DNA from 2 places in the Herbaspirillum sp. WTB6 genome. Region 1 is predicted to be linked to the other one. Evidence: predicted binding sites of a transcription regulator. Region 1 holds the regulator's gene; the other holds the start of a gene.
The links. Region 1 encodes LexA, which represses DNA repair genes until DNA is damaged. Its sites were predicted from a motif close to ACTGTATNNNNATACAGT; they were not measured.
Positions count from the first base shown of each region.

Region 1 (9,922 bases):
GCAGGTAATCGATCAGAGACTGCAGGAAATGACGGCGGTTGCGATTTTCGGTGTCGATATGCTTGCGCTGCGAAATGTCGCGGCTGGTCACCGCAACGCCGCCTGGAATCGGTATCCACTGATGATGCCACCAGCGGGAACTGCCATCGGCTTCCATTGTTTCGGATTCCTCTTCCATCGCCTGGTCCGAGTCGGCGGCCTGCGTGCATTTTTCGAAAAACCCGTTGTTGCGGCTGGCGGGAAACAGGTCGCCGAGTTTCCAACCGATCGCGGCATCCTCCGATTTCCCGATCAATTGTGCGGCACGGCGATTGGCGCTGACGCAAACGAAGTCCCGGACGGCGTTGTGGGCGTCGCGCTCGGCCTTCAGGACGTAGAACGCGCCCAGGCCACCGTCCATGACGGCGCGAAAGGTGGTCTGCGCTTGCGTGGCCGCCAGCATGCTCTTGCGCAGGCGGTGGCTCAGCACCGTCAGCAGCGCGAAGAAGGCCAGGATAACGGCGCTGGCGCTTGCTGCGGACCAGAGATAGACGGAACGCCGTTCGGAAAATTTGCCGTACGCTTCCGGCGCGCTGATGCCGACAATCGCAATCAGGGGGAAATCCTTCAATTGCCGGTAGCCGAACACGCGCGGAATCTGCCCCGGGCTGCTGGCGGCGATCATGTCATGGTGTCGTGCCGGAGCCGAGGCAGCGGAAGGCAGCGGCTCGCCCGGGTGGTCCGGCATCAGCATCCGATTGCCGACGCGCACCGCGCGAAACGCGCCGTCGTTCCCCAGCAGGCTGACCGAACCGTGGGTGCCGAGGTTGGAGCGATCGTAGAAATCGGTCAGATAGGCGGGCGGCAGCGCGACCACGACGACGCCGGCAAACGAGCCGTCGGCGTGGTTGAGCCGGCGGCTTAGCTGGAGCACCGACTGCTTGGCGCGCGGATTGAAAATCGGCATGCCGATATACAGCCGGTCGACATCGTTGTCGATGTGCGTCCGAAACGAATCCCGCTCGGCCAGCCTGTCATCTATCGTAGCGTGGTTGCTGGCGATGATGCTGCCGTCGGCCGCGACAACCGTAATCAGGTTGACGATCGTTTCGGGGAAAATGTCGCTGGTAATCAGTTCCGGCAACGCGTGCCTGGCGCCATGGTGTTCAAATTCGAACTTGATGAATTCCGTGACTTGCGACACCTGCTGCAGCACGAGCGTGCTGCGCACTTCAAAGGTCTGGGCCAGCGCGTCGCTGGTGTCGGCTGCCTGTTTGAATGCGGTCGAGCGCTCCCGCTCGATCTGATACAGCACGGTCGCCCACATTGCGAGCAGCAGCAGCGCCGCAAATAGCGGCAGCAGAACTGTCAGTTGCAGGCTGCCGAGCCAGTGCCGCACCAGGCGATACAGCCTAATCAAGAGCGTGCTCGCGGAGATTTGGCGGCAGGCGGGAAGCCTTCCGCACAGACGGCCTTGGTCGCCGACATTTTCTTGCGTCGGCCCGTGATGCGGGAGCTGGGGACGATAACCGTACTCATCTGTCGGGGTGTCAGTTGGATGCCGGCACCAATGCGTTCATGGCCGGAAAATGCGCGCCCTGCGTTGTGGATCTCGACACCAGGATGAGGGCATCGGCTTCGTCGCCGCATGTCGGGCGAGCATGGGCAAGCTGCGGTTAGCATGGCTTGCCTTGATCTGTAAGTTACTGTTTTAACAAAGAAAATAGGCGCAGTGCCTGGAGAAATCCGGCCTATCTTAGCGTATCGATTGGCGTAAATCCAGATCGATATCCGTCATTGCGGCTTGCCAGCAACAGTGGCGGTGCTGAGCCTGACTGGAGTTCTTCCAGTCCAAAAATGCAACGGGCGCGCAATGCGCGCCCGTTGGCGGGGCACTGAGTCGTTTGCGGATCAGCGGCCACGGCCGCCGGAACGGCGCGGCGCGGACGAGCGCCCGGGCGCCTGGCCGCCCTGAGGCTTGCCCGGACCTTGCGAGCGCGGCGCCGTGGCTGCGCGTGGCTGGGCGGTGCTTCTGCCGCCTCCCTGGCCGCGTCCACCGCCGCCACCGCTGCGTAGTTGAATCGCCTGCGGTCGTGCGTTCGGGTCGGGCTCGAAGCCCGGGATGACCTCCCTCGGCAGTTCGCGCTTGATCAGCCTTTCAATGTCCCGCAGCATGATGTGTTCGTCCACGCACACTAGCGATACCGCCTGACCGGTGGCGCCGGCACGGCCAGTGCGGCCGATCCGGTGCACATAGTCTTCGGGGACATTCGGCAGATCGTAGTTCACCACGTGCGGCAACTGGTCGATGTCGATGCCGCGCGCAGCGATGTCGGTCGCCACCAGCACCTGCAAGCTGCCATCCTTGAACTCCGACAGCGCACGGGTGCGCGCCGCCTGGCTCTTGTTGCCGTGAATCGCCATGCCTTCGATGCCGTCCTTGCCCAGTTGCTCGACCAGCTTGTTGGCGCCGTGCTTGGTGCGGGTAAATACCAATACCTGCGGCCATTCATGAGTCTTGATCAGGTGCGCCAGCAGCGGATGCTTGCGGTCACGATCCACCGGATGGATTTTTTGCGCGATGACCTCGACCGTCGAATTGCGGCGCGCCACCTCGATCATCGCCGGCTGGTTCAGCAGGCCGTCGGCCAGCGCCTTGATTTCATCGGAGAAGGTAGCCGAAAACAGCAGGTTCTGCCGTTTTTTCGGCAGCGCCGCCAGCACTTTCCTGATGTCGCGGATGAAGCCCATGTCGAGCATGCGGTCGGCTTCGTCCAGCACCAGGATCTCGACTTTGGACAGGTCGACCGTGCCTTGCTGCATATGGTCCAGCAAGCGTCCCGGCGTCGCCACCAGGATGTCGATGCCTTGCTTCAGCAACTTGATCTGCGGGTTGACGCCGACGCCGCCAAAGATCACGGCCGAGCGCAGTTTGGTGTATTTGCCGTAGGTGCGCACGCTTTCCTCGACCTGGGCCGCCAGTTCGCGGGTCGGCGTTAGCACGAGCGCGCGCAGCTGCCGCGGGCCGCTGGGCGGGGCGCTGGCGGAGAGCCGCTGCAGGATCGGCAGCGTGAACCCGGCGGTTTTGCCGGTGCCAGTCTGGGCGCCGGCCAGCAGGTCGCCGCCGGCCAGCACGGCGGGAATCGCCTGGGCCTGGATCGGGGTTGGTGTGGTGTAGCCGTGCTCGGTGACGGCGCGAACGATTTCATCGGCCAGGCCGAGGGAAGTAAATGACATGTGTACTCAATGGAAAACATCGGCCTGTCGCCGCCAGGGGCGCCAGTCGCAGGCAAACGGATTGGAATGCGGAGGTCGGAATAGACAGCGGCAAGGTGACTGGAGAATGTGCCGCACCGGCGCAGTATAACAGCGCTGCGGCGGCGCGGCGGCTTATTGCGCCCGGCCTGGCGGCCGGCGGCGATTTTTATTTGAATGGGCTCAGCAGGTTCACCATCTGCGCGAACACTTTCGGGCTGCCGGCCAGCACGTCGCCCTTGTGCAGGTAGTCGGCTTCGCCGGCAAAATTGCCGATCAGGCCGCCGGCTTCGGTGATCAGCAGCGAGCCGGCGGCGATGTCCCACGGCTTCAGCGTTTTTTCGAAAAAGCCATCGAGCCGGCCGGCGGCGACGTACGCCAGATCGAGCGCGGCGGCACCCGGGCGCCGCATGCCGGCGCAGCTTTGCGTCATCAGCTTGAACATCTGCAGGTATTCGTCCAGACCCTCGAGGTCGCGATAAGGAAAGCCGGTGCCGATCAGGCCGTCCGCCAGCTTGTCGCGCCGGCTGACGCGGATGCGCTTGTCGTTCAGGTAGGCGCCGGCGCCCTTGGTGGCGGTAAACAGGTCGTTGCGGGTCGGATCGTACACCACGGCCTGGGTGATCTGGCCGCGGTACTGCAGCGCGATCGAGACGCAGTATTGCGGAAAGCCGTGGATGAAATTGGTGGTGCCGTCGAGCGGGTCGATGATCCAGACATATTCGTGGTCGGCGTGCAGATTGGCCGAGGCGCCGGATTCTTCCGCCAGAAAGGCATGATCCGGATAGGCGCTGCCGAGCACGCCGATGATCGCCGCTTCTGCCGCGGAATCGACTTCGGTGACAAAATCGTTGTGCCGCTTGGTGGTGACTTTCAGTAGATCGACATCGAATGAGGCGCGGTTAATGACGGTGGCGGCGCGGCGTGCGGCCTTGATCGCCGTGTTGAGCATGGGATGCATAGGGATTCCGTTAAAATGGCGGCGCCGCGCAAGCTGCGCAGTGGTGCGTATCCTGGATGAATAATGAGCAAGGCGGTGACCAACGGACGTGCTGCGGCAAAATCACTTTCGCCTGTTCCGCGTGGCCCGCGCAATCCCGCTATTTTAAATGAACCTGCCGCAAAACCCCATGCCCGTGTTTGACCGCCTGCGCTTCGTGCTGGTCGAAACCAGTCGCCCCGGCAATATCGGCGCGGCGGCGCGCGCCATGAAGACGATGGGTTTTTCCCAACTGGTGCTGGTCAATCCACGCGTGCCGAATGCAATCGAACATGAAGAGGCGATTGCCTTCGCCAGCGGCGCGCAGGATATTCTGGCAGCGGCGCGTACGGTTGGTTCCATCGAGGAAGCCTTGAACGGCTGCAACTTCGCCGCCGCGGTCAGCGCGCGCCTGCGCGAGTTTTCGCCGCCGGTGCTGGCGCCGCGTGCGCTGGCCGGACAATTGGCGGCGCAGGTTGAACTGAATGCCGCGCTTATTTTCGGCAACGAGCGTTTCGGGCTGCCCAACCAGGCGGTGGAAAATTGCAATGTGCTGATCAATATTCCGGCCAACCCGGATTACTCGTCGCTCAACCTGGCGCAGGCGGTGCAGGTGCTAGCCTATGAATGCCGGGTCGCGGCGCAGGACGGCGAGCAGGGAAACAGTCCGGTCGGATTCCACGGTGACGCCGCCGGCGTGCTCGAGATCGAAGGCATGTTTGCGCATCTGGAACAGGCGCTGGTCGCGATTGATTTCCTCGATGCCGACAACCCCAAAAAACTGATGCCGCGCCTCAAGCGCTTGTTTGCCCGCACTCAACTGGAAACCGAGGAGGTCAACATCCTGCGCGGCATCGCCCGTCAGATCTTGCGCAAGCGCTCGGACTGAATCGGGCCGGCTTCAAACTCGGGTTTATACTGGCGCCTGTATTTTCAGATTCGCTTGATATTTGGGCGATATCAAGCCAAAGATTGGCATACTCCCGATTTTCAAGTGACGCGACGGTTGCGGTTAACGCCAGTTGCGCACCAATCCGACTGCCAGGCCTTCCAGGGCAAAGTCATCGCGTTCCGGCAGCACGCGAATCACCGCGAAATCCGGATTTTCCGGCAGCAATTCGATCATCGCACCGGTTTTCCGATAGCGCTTGACGGTGACGTCGTCACCCAGGCGGGCAACGATGATCTGGCCGTTCTTGACGCTGTCCGCTTTTTTCACTGCCAGCAGATCGCCGTCCAGGATACCGGCGTCGCGCATCGACATGCCGCGTACCTTCAACAGGTAATCCGGTTTTTCCGAAAACAGCGCCGGATCGACCTGATAGGTCGCCTCGATGTGTTCCTGCGCGAGGATCGGCGAACCGGCGGCGACCCGGCCCACCAGTGGCAGGCTCAATTGCATCAGCGCCGGGTGCGGCAACATCATCTGGCCGCGCGCCGGCGCCAGCGGCCGGTTGCCGCGCTCGCCGTCGAGCAGGCGAATGCCGCGCGAGGTGCCGGGCGAAATTTCGATCGCGCCTTTGCGCGCCAGCGCCTGCAAATGCTCTTCGGCCGCGTTGGCCGAGCGAAAACCGAGCTCGGCGGCGATTTCGGCGCGAGTCGGAGGAAAACCGGTGTTTTCGATTGCACTGCCGATCAGGTCGAGGATTTGCTGCTGGCGGGCGGTCAGTTTGAGCATAAGGTCAAGGCGCTGCGGCTGGGATTATGAACAGTCTGTATTTTTATACAGTTGTTCCAGGAATGCAAGCATGCAGGGCAGCGGTCAGCGCGATAAGCAGTTGAGCGCATTGAGTGTTTTCGCTTTTCAGCGTATCATTTCCGGTTTTCCTCTTCCCACACCCGTCTTGACGCCGGGGTGGGCGATTTATTGATCCGTCCAAAAGGAGATTCCATGCGTCATTATGAAATAGTATTTATTGTCCATCCGGACCAAAGCGAGCAGGTGCCCGCGATGATCGAGCGCTACAAGGGCGTCGTCACCGCGCGCGGCGGCCAGATCCATCGGGTCGAAGACTGGGGCCGGCGCCAGATGGCCTACATGATCCAGAAACTCGCCAAGGCGCATTACGTCTGCCTGAATATCGAGTGCGATGCCGAAACGCTGACCGAAATTGAAACCAGCTTCAAGTTCAACGACGCCATCTTGCGCCATCTGACCGTGAAGATGAAGAAGGCCGAAACGGCGCCGTCGCCGATGATGAAGGCGGTGCAGAAGGAAGACGCCGCCAAGAGCCATCGCAGCGAAGCGCCGGCAGCGTAATTTTTGCCGTGCCGCGGGAGCGTGAATCAGTTTGAGTTGGTGGCGACGGTCGGCGAGCGTGAAATTCTGCGCTACACGCCGGCAGGAATTCCGATCGTATCGGGCCGGTTGCTGCACAGTTCGCAACAGCTTGAAGCAGGAATTCCACGGCTGGTCGAGTTTGAAATTGCTGCCATTGCAGTCGGCGAAATTTCAGGACGATTCAGCCAGGCCGAACTGGGCCGGAGTTTTCGGTTCACCGGTTTCGTGGCACGCAAGAGTCGTAACGGCAAGAGCCTCGTTTTTCACATAATCGATTTTTCATCCATCGCAGGACAGAGTTGAGCGTAGCGCCACGCTGTCATCGACACGATGGAAACAAACAAGGAGCCAAAAATGGCATTCGGTAAAAAATTCGACAAGAACAAACTCAAGCACAAGCGTCAACAGCAGAACCCGCTGTTCAAACGCAAGAAATTCTGCCGCTTCACCGCCGCCAAAGTGGAACAGGTGGATTACAAGGACGTCGACACCCTGAAGGATTTTGTTCAGGAAAACGGCAAGATCATGCCGGCTCGTCTGACCGGCACCAAGGCGCATTATCAGCGCCAGGTCGATACCGCGATCAAGCGCGCGCGCTTCCTGGCGCTGTTGCCGTACACCGATCTGCACAACGCCTAATCGACGGCTGAAGAATAGGAGAAAAACATGCAAGTCATTCTGTTGGAAAAAGTCGTCAATCTCGGCAATCTGGGTGATGTGGTCCGCGTCAAGGACGGCTACGCCCGTAACTTCCTGATCCCGCAACGCATGGCACGGCGCGCCACCACCAGCGCCATGGCCGAATTCGAAGTCAAGCGCGCCGAGCTGGAAAAAGCCGCCGCCGAAAAACTGGCCGCCGCGCAGGCGCAGGGCGAAAAACTGGCCGGCATGACGGTCCAGATTTCGCAGAAGTCGGGGGTCGACGGCCGGCTGTTCGGTTCCGTTACCAACTTCGATATTGCCGAGGCGCTCAGCAAGCAGGGCTTCGCAGTCGAAAAGGCGCAGATCCGCATGCCGCAAGGCCCGCTGAAGATGGTAGGCGACCATCCGGTGAGCGTCGTGTTGCACACCGACGTCGCGGTCGACGTCACCATCGCGGTGCTGGGCGAGCACGTTTAAGACACCGCCAAGCAATGCCGTTTGGTATTTGCCAAGAGATAAAAAACCGGGTTCGCCCGGTTTTTTTATTGCCGCATTGCGTCAAAAGCAGAGGGTGAAGCGGGTATAATTCGCGCCATGAATGCCCCTCTCGATCCGCAATTGGACTCGCTACGTGTCCCACCGCACTCAATCGAAGCGGAGCAATCGGTACTGGGAGGCTTGCTGCTCGATAACGCCGCCTGGGACAGAATCGCCGACTTCGTGCAGGCCGACGATTTCTACCGCTACGATCATCGGATCATCTTCCAGCACATCGTCAAACTCATTAATGGTTCGAAGCCGGCGGATGTCATCACCGTGTTCGAATCCTTGTCCGGCATGGCCAAGGCCGATGAAGTCGGCGGCCTGCCGTATCTGAATGCGCTGGCGCAAAATACCCCGTCTGCCGCCAACATCCGGCGCTACGCCGAGATCGTGCGCGACCGTGGCGTGTTGCGCAAACTGATCACCGTTTCCGACGAAATTTCCGGCCAGGCTTTCAGCCCGCAGGGCAAGGAAGTCAAGCAGATCCTGGATGAAGCCGAATCGAAGATTTTTGCGATCGCGGAAGAGGGCGCGCGCGGCGCCCAGGGTTTCCAGGAAATCCAGCCGCTCTTGACGCAGGTGGTCGAGCGCATCGACGAACTCTACAACCGCGATAACCAGAACGACATCACCGGCATTCCGACCGGCTTTGCCGACCTGGACCGCATGACCTCGGGCCTGCAGGCAGGCGATCTGGTCATCGTCGCCGGCCGGCCGTCCATGGGCAAGACCGCGTTTTCGATCAATATCGGCGAAAACGTGGCGATCGAAAGCGGGTTGCCGGTGGCGGTGTTCTCGATGGAGATGGGCGGCGCGCAGTTGGCGATGCGGATGCTTGGTTCGGTCGGGCGGCTCGACCAGCAGCGGCTGCGCACCGGGCGCCTGAACGACGAGGATTGGCCGCGCCTGACGCATGCGATCCAGAAGATGAACGACGCCCAGATGTACATCGATGAAACGCCGGCGCTGAATTCGATCGAGCTGCGCGCGCGCGCGCGCCGGCTGTCGCGCCAGTGCGGCAAGCTGGGACTGATCATCATCGATTACCTGCAACTGATGTCCGCCAATTCTGCCGGCGAAAACCGAGCCACCGAAATTTCGGAAATTTCGCGCAATCTGAAAGGGTTGGCCAAGGAGCTGCAGTGCCCGGTGATCGCGCTGTCGCAGTTGAACCGCTCGCTCGAGCAGCGCCCCAACAAGCGTCCGGTAATGTCGGATTTGCGCGAATCCGGCGCCATCGAGCAGGATGCCGACGTGATCCTGTTCATCTATCGGGATGAGGTGTACAACCCCGATTCGCCGGACAAGGGCAGCGCGGAAATCATCATCGGCAAACAGCGTAACGGGCCAATCGGCAGCGTGCGTCTGACCTTCCTCGGCCAGTACACCAAATTCGAGAATTACACGGGAGGCGCCGCGCTGTATGGCGGCGACTGAACGGGCAGTTGACCGCGCCTCGTGCCCCCGCGCAACCCAATACCAGGTTTTCTGCTTAACTTACGGAAAGAGCAACCATGTTTGGACGACTGATGCCCACCGAGGGCAAATTCTTCGATCTGTTCAACCAGCATGCCGAATTATGCGTCAAGGGCGGTCATCAGATCGTCGCCCTGATGTCGGATTTCAACGATCTCGAGACCCGCGTGCATGCCATCGAGAGCATTGAAAAACAGGCCGACAAGGTCACGCACAACACCATCGACCTGCTGCACAAGACCTTCATTACGCCGATCGACCGCGACGATATCCATCAGCTGATCACGCGCATGGACGACATCCTCGACCTGATCGAAGATGCGGCGCAAACCGTGTCGCTGTATGACCTGCAGGTGATCACGCCGGAATGCCTGCGCCTGGCCGAGTTGTGTCTGCAGTGCATTGAAAAGGTGCAGGCGGCGGTGGCTCTTTTGCACAACATGGACAACTCGCGCCAGATACTGGCGGTCTGTGAGGAAATCGACCGCCTTGAATCGAACGCCGATCATGTAATGCGGGCGGCGATGTCGAAGCTGTTTCGGGATGAGCCGGATGTGCGCAATCTGATCAAGCTGAAGGCGATCTATGAAATCCTGGAGACTGTCACTGATCGCTGCGAAGACGTCGCCAACATCATCGAAGGCATCATCGTCGAAAACGCCTGAACGCCGTCCTCACTTACCTTTCGCCGCATTGCATCGCAGCCACCGCAGGCGGCGGGCTTTGACCGGATTCCGGTCTCGGTCCCGCCGGCAGGTGCTGCGTAC
Region 1 covers NZ_CP176522.1:411,670-421,591, reverse strand. The annotation lists gene ACK2VC_RS01980 (sensor domain-containing diguanylate cyclase) at 1-1,399, opposite strand, end outside; gene ACK2VC_RS01975 (DEAD/DEAH box helicase) at 1,891-3,216, opposite strand; gene ACK2VC_RS01970 (inositol monophosphatase family protein) at 3,404-4,195, opposite strand; gene ACK2VC_RS01965 (RNA methyltransferase) at 4,344-5,102, shown strand; gene lexA (transcriptional repressor LexA) at 5,226-5,891, opposite strand; gene rpsF (30S ribosomal protein S6) at 6,105-6,473, shown strand; gene priB (primosomal replication protein N) at 6,495-6,797, shown strand; gene rpsR (30S ribosomal protein S18) at 6,849-7,133, shown strand; gene rplI (50S ribosomal protein L9) at 7,161-7,613, shown strand; gene ACK2VC_RS01935 (replicative DNA helicase) at 7,731-9,116, shown strand; gene ACK2VC_RS01930 (DUF47 domain-containing protein) at 9,194-9,820, shown strand.

Region 2 (9,922 bases), 1.5 Mb from region 1:
AAATCGGGAAACGAAACCAACTCGCTGCGCTCAGACATGTTTCGTTTCTGATCCGATTTCGGCGCCGCAGCAGCGGCAGCGCCCAAGCGGGATCACGTCAAAAGCAACGTCAAAAACCACTTCAAAAGCAACGGCAGCGCCGCGCCGCTCACGGTCCCCGGATATGATCCACCAGCGCCAGCGCGCGCGCCTCTGGCGCCGGCGTCAGCAGGCTGACCACGATCAAGGCCAGCATGCCGGCTGGCACGCCGAAGATTCCCGCCGAGATCGGCGCGATGTGGAACCATTGGTTCTGCACCGCGCCGCCCAAGGCCGGGTGCGTGTGCAGCATGTAGTAGGCGCAGACGCAAAACCCGGTGACGATGCCGGCCAGTGCGCCTTGCTGATTGGCTCGCTTCCAGAAGGCGCCGAACGCCAGGGCGGGAAACAGCGCCGAGGCGCCCAGCGAAAATGCGGCGCCGACCAGCGACAGGATGTCGGCCGGCTTCAACGACGCCACATACGCTGCCAGGAGCGCCATCACCAGCAGCAGCAGCTTCGAAATCGTCACCCGCTTCTGGGTCGAGGTGGCCGGATTCAGGATTTTGTAATAGATGTCGTTCGACAGCGTATTGGAAATCGTCATCAGCAGGCTGTCGGCGGTGGAGAGCGCGGCCGCCAGGCCACCGGCCGCGATCAGACCGGAAATGACGTAGGGCAGGCCGGCGATCTCTGGCGTCGCCAGCACTACGATGTCGCCGTCCATCACGATCTCGGCCAGTTGCACGACACCGTCGTGATTGATGTCGGTAATGCTCACCAGCGGATTGAGCTTGTCGATGCCGGCCCAGTACGACACCCACGACGGCAGTTGCGAAAACTCGGTGCCGACCAGCGAAGTGTAGATATCGAATTTGACCAGCACTGCCAGCGCCGGGATCGTGATGTACAGCAGGCTGATGAAAAACAGCGTCCAGGCCACCGAACTGCGCGCCTCGGCCACCGATGGCGCGGTGTAGTAGCGGCCGAGGATGTGCGGCAGCGCGGCGGTACCCAGCATCAGGCAAAACACCAGCGCCAGGAAATTGTTGCGCTTGATGTCGGATGCTTCCTGATCCTTGCCGGGAAATGGCGTCGCGTGCGGCGTCGGCGGCTCGGCACGTGCCAGATTGGCGGCCCGGGCTTCGAGCCAGACGCGCTCGGCGTCGGTTGCGGTCTCGGGATAGGCAGCCAGTTCCCGCCCGGCCGCCTTGATCTCGATTAATGAGGCATCGTTGCTGCGCAGCCGTTCGATCTTGCGCTGCGCCGCGGCCAGCCCATCCTGCCAGGATTGCGGCAGGTGGTTGAGCTTGCTGTCGTACTCGCCGGCGCGCTGGCGGAATACCTCGCGTACCTGCTGCTCTCCAGGGTCGGCAGCCAGTGCCCGTTCGCGCTCGGCCAGCTTGGCCGAGGCTGCGCCGTAGGCGACGGGGGGAATCGGCACGCTGGTATGCTTGGCCGACAGCCAGATCACCGGAATCAGGTAGGCAATCAGCAACACGATGTATTGCGCGACCTGGGTCCAGGTCACCGCGCGCATGCCGCCCAGGAAGGAACACACCAGGATGCTGGCCAGGCCGAGAAAGATGCCGACCGAAAAATCGACGCCGGTGAAGCGCGAGGTGATCAGGCCGACGCCATAAATCTGCGCCACGACATAGGTGAACGACACCGCCACGGTGGCCATCACCGCGCAAATCCGTACCAGGTTGCCGCCATAGCGGCCGCTGTAGCGCACCGCCAGGAAATCCGGAATCGTGTACCGGCCGAACTTGCGCAGGTAGGGTGCGATGAACAGCGCCACCAGGCAAAAGCCGCCGGTCCAGCCCATGATGAAGGCCAGGCCGTCGAAGCCGAGCAGGTACAGGCCGCCGGCCAGGCTGATGAAGCTGGCGGCAGAGATCCAGTCGGCGGCGGTCGCCATACCGTTGAACAAGGCCGGTACGCGCCGCCCGGCGACGTAGTACTCGGAGATGTCGGAAGTGCGGCTCATGACGCCGATGCCGGCGTACAGGATGATGGTGGCGAGCATGAACAGGTAGCCGATCCAGGTGCGCGGAAAACCTTCGCGCTCCAGGATTGCCAGCACCAGCAGCAGCAGCATGAAGCCGGCTGTATACCAGGAGTAGTAACGCTTCAGCTTGCGGAAAAAGACCTTATTCGTCATCGGTGCCGCCACCTTCCAGCATGCGATCGAGGCGCCGCATGCGCCAGGCATATCCGGCCACCAGCGCCAGATACAGCAGCGTTGCGCCCTGTGCCGCCAGATAGAACGGCAGGGTCCAGCCGAAGAAGCTGATTTGCGCCAGTTCGCGCGCGAAAAAAATCGTGCAAAAAGTCAGCGCGAACCAGGCCAGCGCCAGCCATAGCGTCAAGCGCCGAGTGCGGCGCCAGTGTTCCGCCCGCCGTGCGGCGCCGGGTGCATTCGTCGAGTTCATGTCAGCCGATGTCTTCCATCAAGGTCGCGGCTTGCCGCAAGGGCAGCGTCACGCGCACCAGGCAGCCGGGGAATTTGGGATCCTGGCAATGCGGGTTACTGAAGATATCCACCTCGGCCTCATGCCGCTGGGCGATTTCACGCACGATCGCCAGTCCGAGCCCGCTGCCTTCGGTGTTGCTGCCCAGGATCCGGTAAAACCGTTCGAATACGTGGCTGCGCTCCGCCGGCGGAATGCCGGCACCGGTGTCTTCGACTTCCAGCATCGCGCGCCGCGCCTCTTCATCGCTGCGCACCCGCACCGTGACGCTGCCGCTGGGCGCGGAATAGCGCACGGCGTTGTCGATCAGGTTATTCAGCAGTTCGCGCAGCATGACCGGATTGGCCGCCACCATCACTGTATGCCCGGGCTGTTCAAAGCCGAGGTCGATGCCCTGCGCCAGCGAAGCCTGGACCCATTCCTGCACCACGTCGCGCGCCAGGTCCGACAATTCGGTCAAGAGCAGCGGCTGCGCCTGCGGCGACGGGTTTTCGGCGCGCGCCAGCGCCAGCAACTGGTTCACCAGGCGGGTCGCCGATTGCGAGCTTTTCGACAATTGCTCCAGTGAGCGGTGAATTTCATCCTGGCTGGTCTGGCGCAAGGCCAGTTCGGACTGCATCCGCATGCCGGCCAGCGGCGTTTTCATCTGATGCGCAGCGTCCGCGATGAAGCGCTTTTGCATCTGGATGGATTGCGACAGCCGTTCCAGCATCTCGTTCAGCGAGCGCACCAGCGGTGAAATTTCCTCCGGCACCTGGCCCGATTCGATCGGCGACAGATCGTCCGGGCGCCGCGCGCGGATGCGGCGCTGCAATTCGGCCAGCGGCGACAGCCCGCGCGAGAGCGCGAACCAGATCAGCGCCAGCGCGATCGGCAGGATCACGAATTCGGGCAGGATCACGCCCTTGATGATCTGGTTTGACAGTTGCGTTCGCTTGTCCAGGGTTTCGCCGACCTGCACCAGCGCGCGCCGCGGCTCGGTCGCGAGCGGCCCGCGATCGGCGGCCGGGCCCAACTGCAGATACAGCCACGCGACCCGGACTTCGGCGGCACGCATGTAGTCATAGCGAAACTGCACCGACCACGGCTGCACCGGCGTATCCGGGGACGGCGGCGGCAGCGGCAGATCGGGGTCGCCGGCCAGCAATTCATCATCCGGCCCGCTGATGCGGAAATACACATTGTCGATGTCGTCGGCGCGCAATACATGCTGCGCGGTCTCCGGCAGCCGCACTTGCGGCTTGCCCTTGTTTTCCTTGACCTGCTGCGCCAGCACCAGCACGCGATCTTCCAGGGCGCGGTCGAACGGCTGATTGGCAATCGATTTCGCCGCCAGGTAGGTCACGCCGATGGAAAGCGGCCACAGCAGCAACAGCGGCACCAGCATCCAGTCGAGAATTTCGCCGAACAGCGAACGCTGAACGCGTTCTTCCGGTGGGTCGGCCAGCAAGCCATCCAGGGCATCCGCACTCGGCGTCGGATCGCGAAGCGGCGCATGGGGTGACGAGGGCATGCCGGTCTTTAGCGCGCCGGCGCGCCACCGTTGCGGGCACCGGCGTCGGAGAATTTTTCCAGGCAGTAGCCCAGGCCGCGCACGGTGGCGATGCGCACGCCGCCAACTTCAATTTTCTTGCGCAGCCGGTGCACATAGACTTCGATGGCGTTATTGCTGACTTCCTCGCCCCATTCGCACAAATGGTCGACCAGTTGCTCTTTGGACACCAGGCGCCCGCAGCGCAGCAGCAAGACTTCCAGCAAGCCCAGTTCACGCGCCGACAACTCCAGCATCTGCTCGTCGATATAGGCGATGCGACCGACCTGGTCGTAGCACAGCGGCCCGTGCCGGATTACGCTTGGGCCGCCGCCGGCGCCGCGCCGCGTCAGCGCCCGCACGCGTGCCTCCAGTTCCGACAGTGCAAATGGCTTAGCCATGTAGTCGTCAGCTCCGAGGTCGAGCGCAGTCACCCGTTGCTCGATTGAGTCGCCGGCGGTCAGGATCAGTACCGGCAAGTGCGAATTGCGCGCGCGCAGCCGGCGCAGCACTTCCAGGCCCGGCATTTTCGGCAAGCCGAGGTCGAGGATCAGCAGATCGAAATCCTGGGCCGCCAGCGCCAGATCCGCTTCGGCACCGTCCTTGACGCAGTCGATCGCGTAACCGGAGTGACGCAGCGAGCGCGTCAGGCCATCTGCCAGTACATTGTCATCCTCGGCAAGTAATATGCGCATGGTGGGCTGTGGCAGGTGGGAAGTCCGAATCCGGGAGCCGGTAGTCTATTGTGTTTCCGCAATAGGGACAAGGCAAGCCGCAGCCCGGGAAAATAATTGTGTGCTTGCATAAAGCACTGTTATTTTATACAGTGCTGCTTTGGTTCGAGAATTCACAGCATCGCGCACCTACTGTTCAACCTCCTTTCGCTGAAAGACACTCTTATGGATGACAAGAAATCCGCCTCCGCTACCGAAAAGGGCAAGGCATTGGCCGCCGCGCTGGCGCAGATCGAAAAACAGTTCGGCAAAGGTTCGGTCATGCGCATGGAAGACGGCGCCGTGGTGGAAGAGGTGGCGACGGTGTCCACCGGCTCGCTTGGCCTCGATATCGCGCTCGGCGTCGGCGGCTTGCCGCGTGGCCGCGTGGTTGAAATCTACGGTCCGGAATCATCCGGCAAGACCACGCTGACGCTGCAGACGATTGCGGAAATGCAAAAGCTGGGCGGTACCTGCGCCTTCATCGACGCCGAGCATGCGCTTGATGTCGGCTATGCGCAAAAGCTCGGTATCAACCTGTCCGACCTGCTGATTTCGCAGCCGGATACCGGCGAACAGGCACTGGAAATTACCGATGCGCTGGTACGCTCCGGCGGGGTCGACCTGGTCGTGATCGACTCGGTGGCAGCGCTCACGCCACGCGCGGAAATCGAAGGCGACATGGGCGATTCTCTGCCGGGGCTGCAGGCGCGGCTGATGTCGCAGGCGCTGCGCAAGCTGACCGGCTCGATTAACCGCACCAATACGCTGGTGATTTTCATCAACCAGATCCGCATGAAAATCGGCGTCATGTTCGGGAATCCGGAAACCACGACCGGCGGTAACGCGCTGAAGTTCTACGCCTCGGTGCGCCTGGATATCCGCCGCACTGGCTCGATCAAGTCGGGCGATGAAGTGATTGGTAACGAAACCCGGGTCAAGGTGGTCAAGAACAAGATCGCGCCGCCGTTCAAGGAAGCGCATTTCGACATCCTGTACGGCGAAGGCACCTCGCGCGAAGGGGAAATCCTCGACCTCGGAGTCGAAGCCAAGATCGTCGAGAAATCCGGCGCCTGGTACAGCTATAACGGCGAACGTATCGGCCAGGGCAAGGACAATGCGCGCAACTACCTGAAAGAGCGGCCGGAACTGGCGCGCGAAATCGAAAACAAGGTGCGCGCCGCGCTCGGCGTGCCGGAACTCGGCGCGGTCAAGGGTGCGGGGCAGGTTGCCGCAGCGGCGGCCGGCAAGAAAGCCGCGGCCAAGGAAGTGGAATAAGGCGCCCGTGGGAAGATCGGCCCGTGCGGCAATCCCGTTTAGTTTTAGTTAATGCGAAATACTTCTTCGGGTCGTCCCCGCGCAGGCGGGGACCCAGTGACGTTCGTTCAACGCGTCGCTGGATTCCCGCCTGCGCGGGCATGACAGTTTCCTGGAAACTTGTTTCGCCGAACAACATTGCCGCCCACGCGGGCCTTCATCGACTTGCTGAATCCGCGCCATGCCCGCACCCAAAATCAGTTTGAAAGCGCGCGCGCTGCGCTACCTGTCGGCGCGCGAGCACAGCCGGCTCGAACTGGCGCGCAAACTGTCGCGCTACGCGCAGGAGGGCGACGATATCGACGCCCTGCTCGATGCGCTGGAAGCCGCCAACCTGCTGTCCCAATCCCGCTTTTCCGAATCCCTGATCCATCGCCGCGCCGCCCGCTTCGGCAATAACCGCATCCTGTCCGAACTGCAAAGCCACGGCATCGTCGCCGAGGAATTGGGCGCGCTCAAGGCCGGGCTGGCGCAGGATGAAGCGGCGCGCGCCCGCGCAGTCTGGCGCCGCAAATTTCCCGAACCGGCGGCTGATGCGACGCAGCATGCGAAGCAGGTGCGCTTCCTGCTGCAGCGCGGTTTCTCGCAGCAGGCGATCCGGGCGGCCATGCGCAAGGATGACGCCGACGATTGAGCGCGGAGGGCGCGGCGTCGACCGTCGCCCGGTAGCCGGCCAAGCGGCGCATCTCCCGGCTGTGCTACACTTTCACGGTTTTTTTGCAGCGCCGCAGGAGCGGCTGTTGCCGCAGAAACTGCGACGACAACACGCAAATGCGGCGATTATTATTTCGCCGTTCGCCGGCATTGGTCTTTATGCCACTATCGCCACCCGCATCGGGCCGCACGCTGAAACACACCCGCAGCATACAAGTTGCGGCCTTTGCGCGCGACGATGGTCTGTGGGATCTGGACGCCCGCATCACGGACATCAAGACGCGCGACATGCCGCTGGCAGCCGGCACCATGCGTCCGGCCAACACGCCGGTGCATGACTTATGGTTGCGGCTGACGGTCGATACACAATTGACGATACTCGATGCCGAGGCGGTCTCCGACGCGGTACCGTATCCCGGTTTTTGCGACACCATCGGCCCGGCCTACAAGCGGCTGGTCGGCCTGAATTTGCTCAAGGGTTTTCGCAGGCAAGCGGCCGAGCGTCTTGGTGGCGTTCTGGGCTGCACCCATCTGAGCGAACTGGCGCAAGTGCTGCCAACGGCGGCGATCCAGGCCTTTGCCGGCGATGTCTTCGATACCAGCGGCAACGATGAGCGCGAGGTCAAACCGTTCCAGCTGGACCGCTGCCACGCGCTGCGTACCGATGGCGCCGCGGTGGCGCAATACTATCCGCGCTGGGCGGTGCGGGCCGAATCGGAACCCGGTTAAACGGACCATAACGGACCATCCTAGATTTTTTACCTGGCAGTTTTTTTCAATAAGTTTCAGAAGGGAAGCTCGCATGAAAATTCATGAGTATCAGGGCAAGGAAATTCTCCGCAAATTCGGAGTGACGGTGCCGCGCGGCATCCCTTGCAATTCGGTGGACGACGCGGTCAAGGCAGCGGAAACGCTGGGCGGCCCGGTCTGGGTGGTCAAGGCCCAGATCCACGCCGGTGGCCGCGGCAAGGGCGGTGGCGTCAAGGTCGCCAAGTCGCTGGAACAGGTGCGCGAATACGCCAACCAGATCCTCGGCATGCAACTGGTCACGCACCAGACCGGCCCCGAAGGCCAGAAAGTGCGCCGCCTGTTGATCGAGGAAGGCGCCGACATCAAGAAAGAGCTGTACGTTTCCATGGTCACCGACCGCGTCAGCCAGCGCGTGGTGCTGATGGCGTCTTCCGAAGGCGGCATGGACATCGAGGAAGTGGCCGACAAGCATCCGGAACTGATCCACAAGGTCGCGATCGATCCCGCCACCGGCCTGACCGACGCCGACGCCGACGCGATCGCCGCCAAGATCGGCATTCCGGCCGCGTCGATTGCCGATGCCCGGGTCCAGTTGCAAGGCTTGTACCAGGCCTATTGGGAAACCGACGCCTCGCTGGCTGAAATCAACCCGCTGATCCTGACCGGCTCCGGCCGCGTGATCGCGCTCGACGCCAAGTTCAATTTCGATTCCAACGCACTGTTCCGCCATCCGGAAATCGTTGCCTACCGCGACCTGGATGAAGAAGACCCGGCGGAAATCGAAGCGTCCAAATTCGACCTCGCCTACATTTCCCTGGACGGCAACATTGGCTGCCTGGTCAACGGCGCCGGCCTGGCGATGGCCACCATGGACACCATCAAGCTGTTCGGCGGCGAACCGGCCAACTTCCTCGACGTCGGTGGCGGCGCCACTGCCGAGAAAGTCACCGAAGCCTTCAAGATCATGCTGAAAAACCCGGGTCTGAAGGCGATCCTGGTCAACATTTTCGGCGGCATTATGCGCTGCGACGTCATCGCCGAAGGCGTGATCACCGCGTCCAAGGCCGTCTCGCTGAAAGTACCGCTGGTAGTGCGCATGAAAGGCACCAACGAGGATATCGGCAAGAAGATGCTGGCCGAATCCGGTCTGCCGATCATCTCGGCCGACACCATGGAAGATGCGGCCAAGCAGGTGGTGGCTGCGGCTAACGGCAAGTAATCAATACAGCGACCGTTCCCGCGCGATCGGCAAGTAAAAAGGAAAGATTAAATGAGCATCCTGATCAACAAAGACACCAAGGTCATCACCCAGGGCATCACCGGCAAGACCGGCCAGTTCCATACCCGCATGTGCCGCGATTATGCGAACGGCAAGAACTGCTTCGTCGCTGGCGTCAATCCGAAAAAAGCCGGCGAGGATTTCGAGGGCATCCCGATCTTCGCCAATGTCAGCGAAGCAAAAAAGGAAACCGGCGCCACCGTGTCAGTCATCTACGTGCCGCCAGCCGGCGCCGCGGCCGCCATCTGGGAAGCGGTGGAAGCCGAGCTGGATCTGGCGATCTGCATCACCGAAGGTATCCCGGTGCGCGACATGCTGGCATTGAAGGACCGCATGGCCAAGGCCGGCAGCAAGACCCTGCTGCTCGGGCCGAACTGCCCGGGATTGATCACGCCGGACGAAATCAAGATCGGCATCATGCCCGGCCATATTCACATGAAAGGCCGCATCGGCGTGGTTTCGCGTTCCGGCACGCTTACCTATGAAGCGGTGGGCCAGTTGACCGCGCTCGGCCTCGGCCAGTCGTCGGCAGTCGGCATCGGCGGCGATCCGATCAACGGCTTGAAACACATCGACATCATGAAAATGTTCAACGATGACCCGGATACCGACGCCGTCATCATGATCGGTGAAATCGGCGGCCCGGACGAAGCCAACGCCGCCTACTGGATCCGCGACAACATGAAAAAGCCGGTGGTCGGCTTCATCGCCGGCGTTACCGCGCCGGCCGGCAAACGCATGGGCCACGCCGGTGCGCTGATCTCGGGCGGCGCCGACACCGCCGAAGCCAAGCTGGAAATCATGGCCGCCTGCGGCATCACCGTGACCCGTAATCCGTCGGAAATGGGGCGGCTGCTGAAAGCAGCCCTGAAATAAACAGCCGTACGTCTTCTCGTACCCGTATGGAGAGCCGCGGCTCTCCATATTATTTTCCAGCATCATATTTTCTCGGAACGGACGATGGATTTTTTGCTGACGCTGAACTGGGTTGCCGTCGGTCAGATCATCCTGATCGACATCCTCCTGGGCGGCGACAATGCGATCGTGATTGCGCTCGCCTGCCGCAATCTGCCGCCGCATCTGCGCTTGCGCGGCATCCTCTGGGGCACCGCCGGCGCCATCGTGCTGCGCATTGCGCTGATCGCGTTTGCCGTCACGCTGCTCGAAATGCCCTACATCAAGC
Region 2 covers NZ_CP176522.1:2,597,392-2,607,313, forward strand. The annotation lists gene ACK2VC_RS12165 (sodium:solute symporter family protein) at 149-2,185, opposite strand; gene ACK2VC_RS12170 (DUF4212 domain-containing protein) at 2,175-2,456, opposite strand; gene ACK2VC_RS12175 (sensor histidine kinase N-terminal domain-containing protein) at 2,458-4,008, opposite strand; gene ACK2VC_RS12180 (response regulator) at 4,017-4,721, opposite strand; gene recA (recombinase RecA) at 4,926-6,017, shown strand; gene recX (recombination regulator RecX) at 6,238-6,690, shown strand; gene ACK2VC_RS12195 (DUF2889 domain-containing protein) at 6,870-7,439, shown strand; gene sucC (ADP-forming succinate--CoA ligase subunit beta) at 7,513-8,679, shown strand; gene sucD (succinate--CoA ligase subunit alpha) at 8,731-9,615, shown strand; gene ACK2VC_RS12210 (TerC family protein) at 9,700-9,922, shown strand, end outside.
Region 2: recA (recombinase RecA) is a predicted target of LexA. The motif match lies at 4,837-4,854, and genes of this name have one in related genera.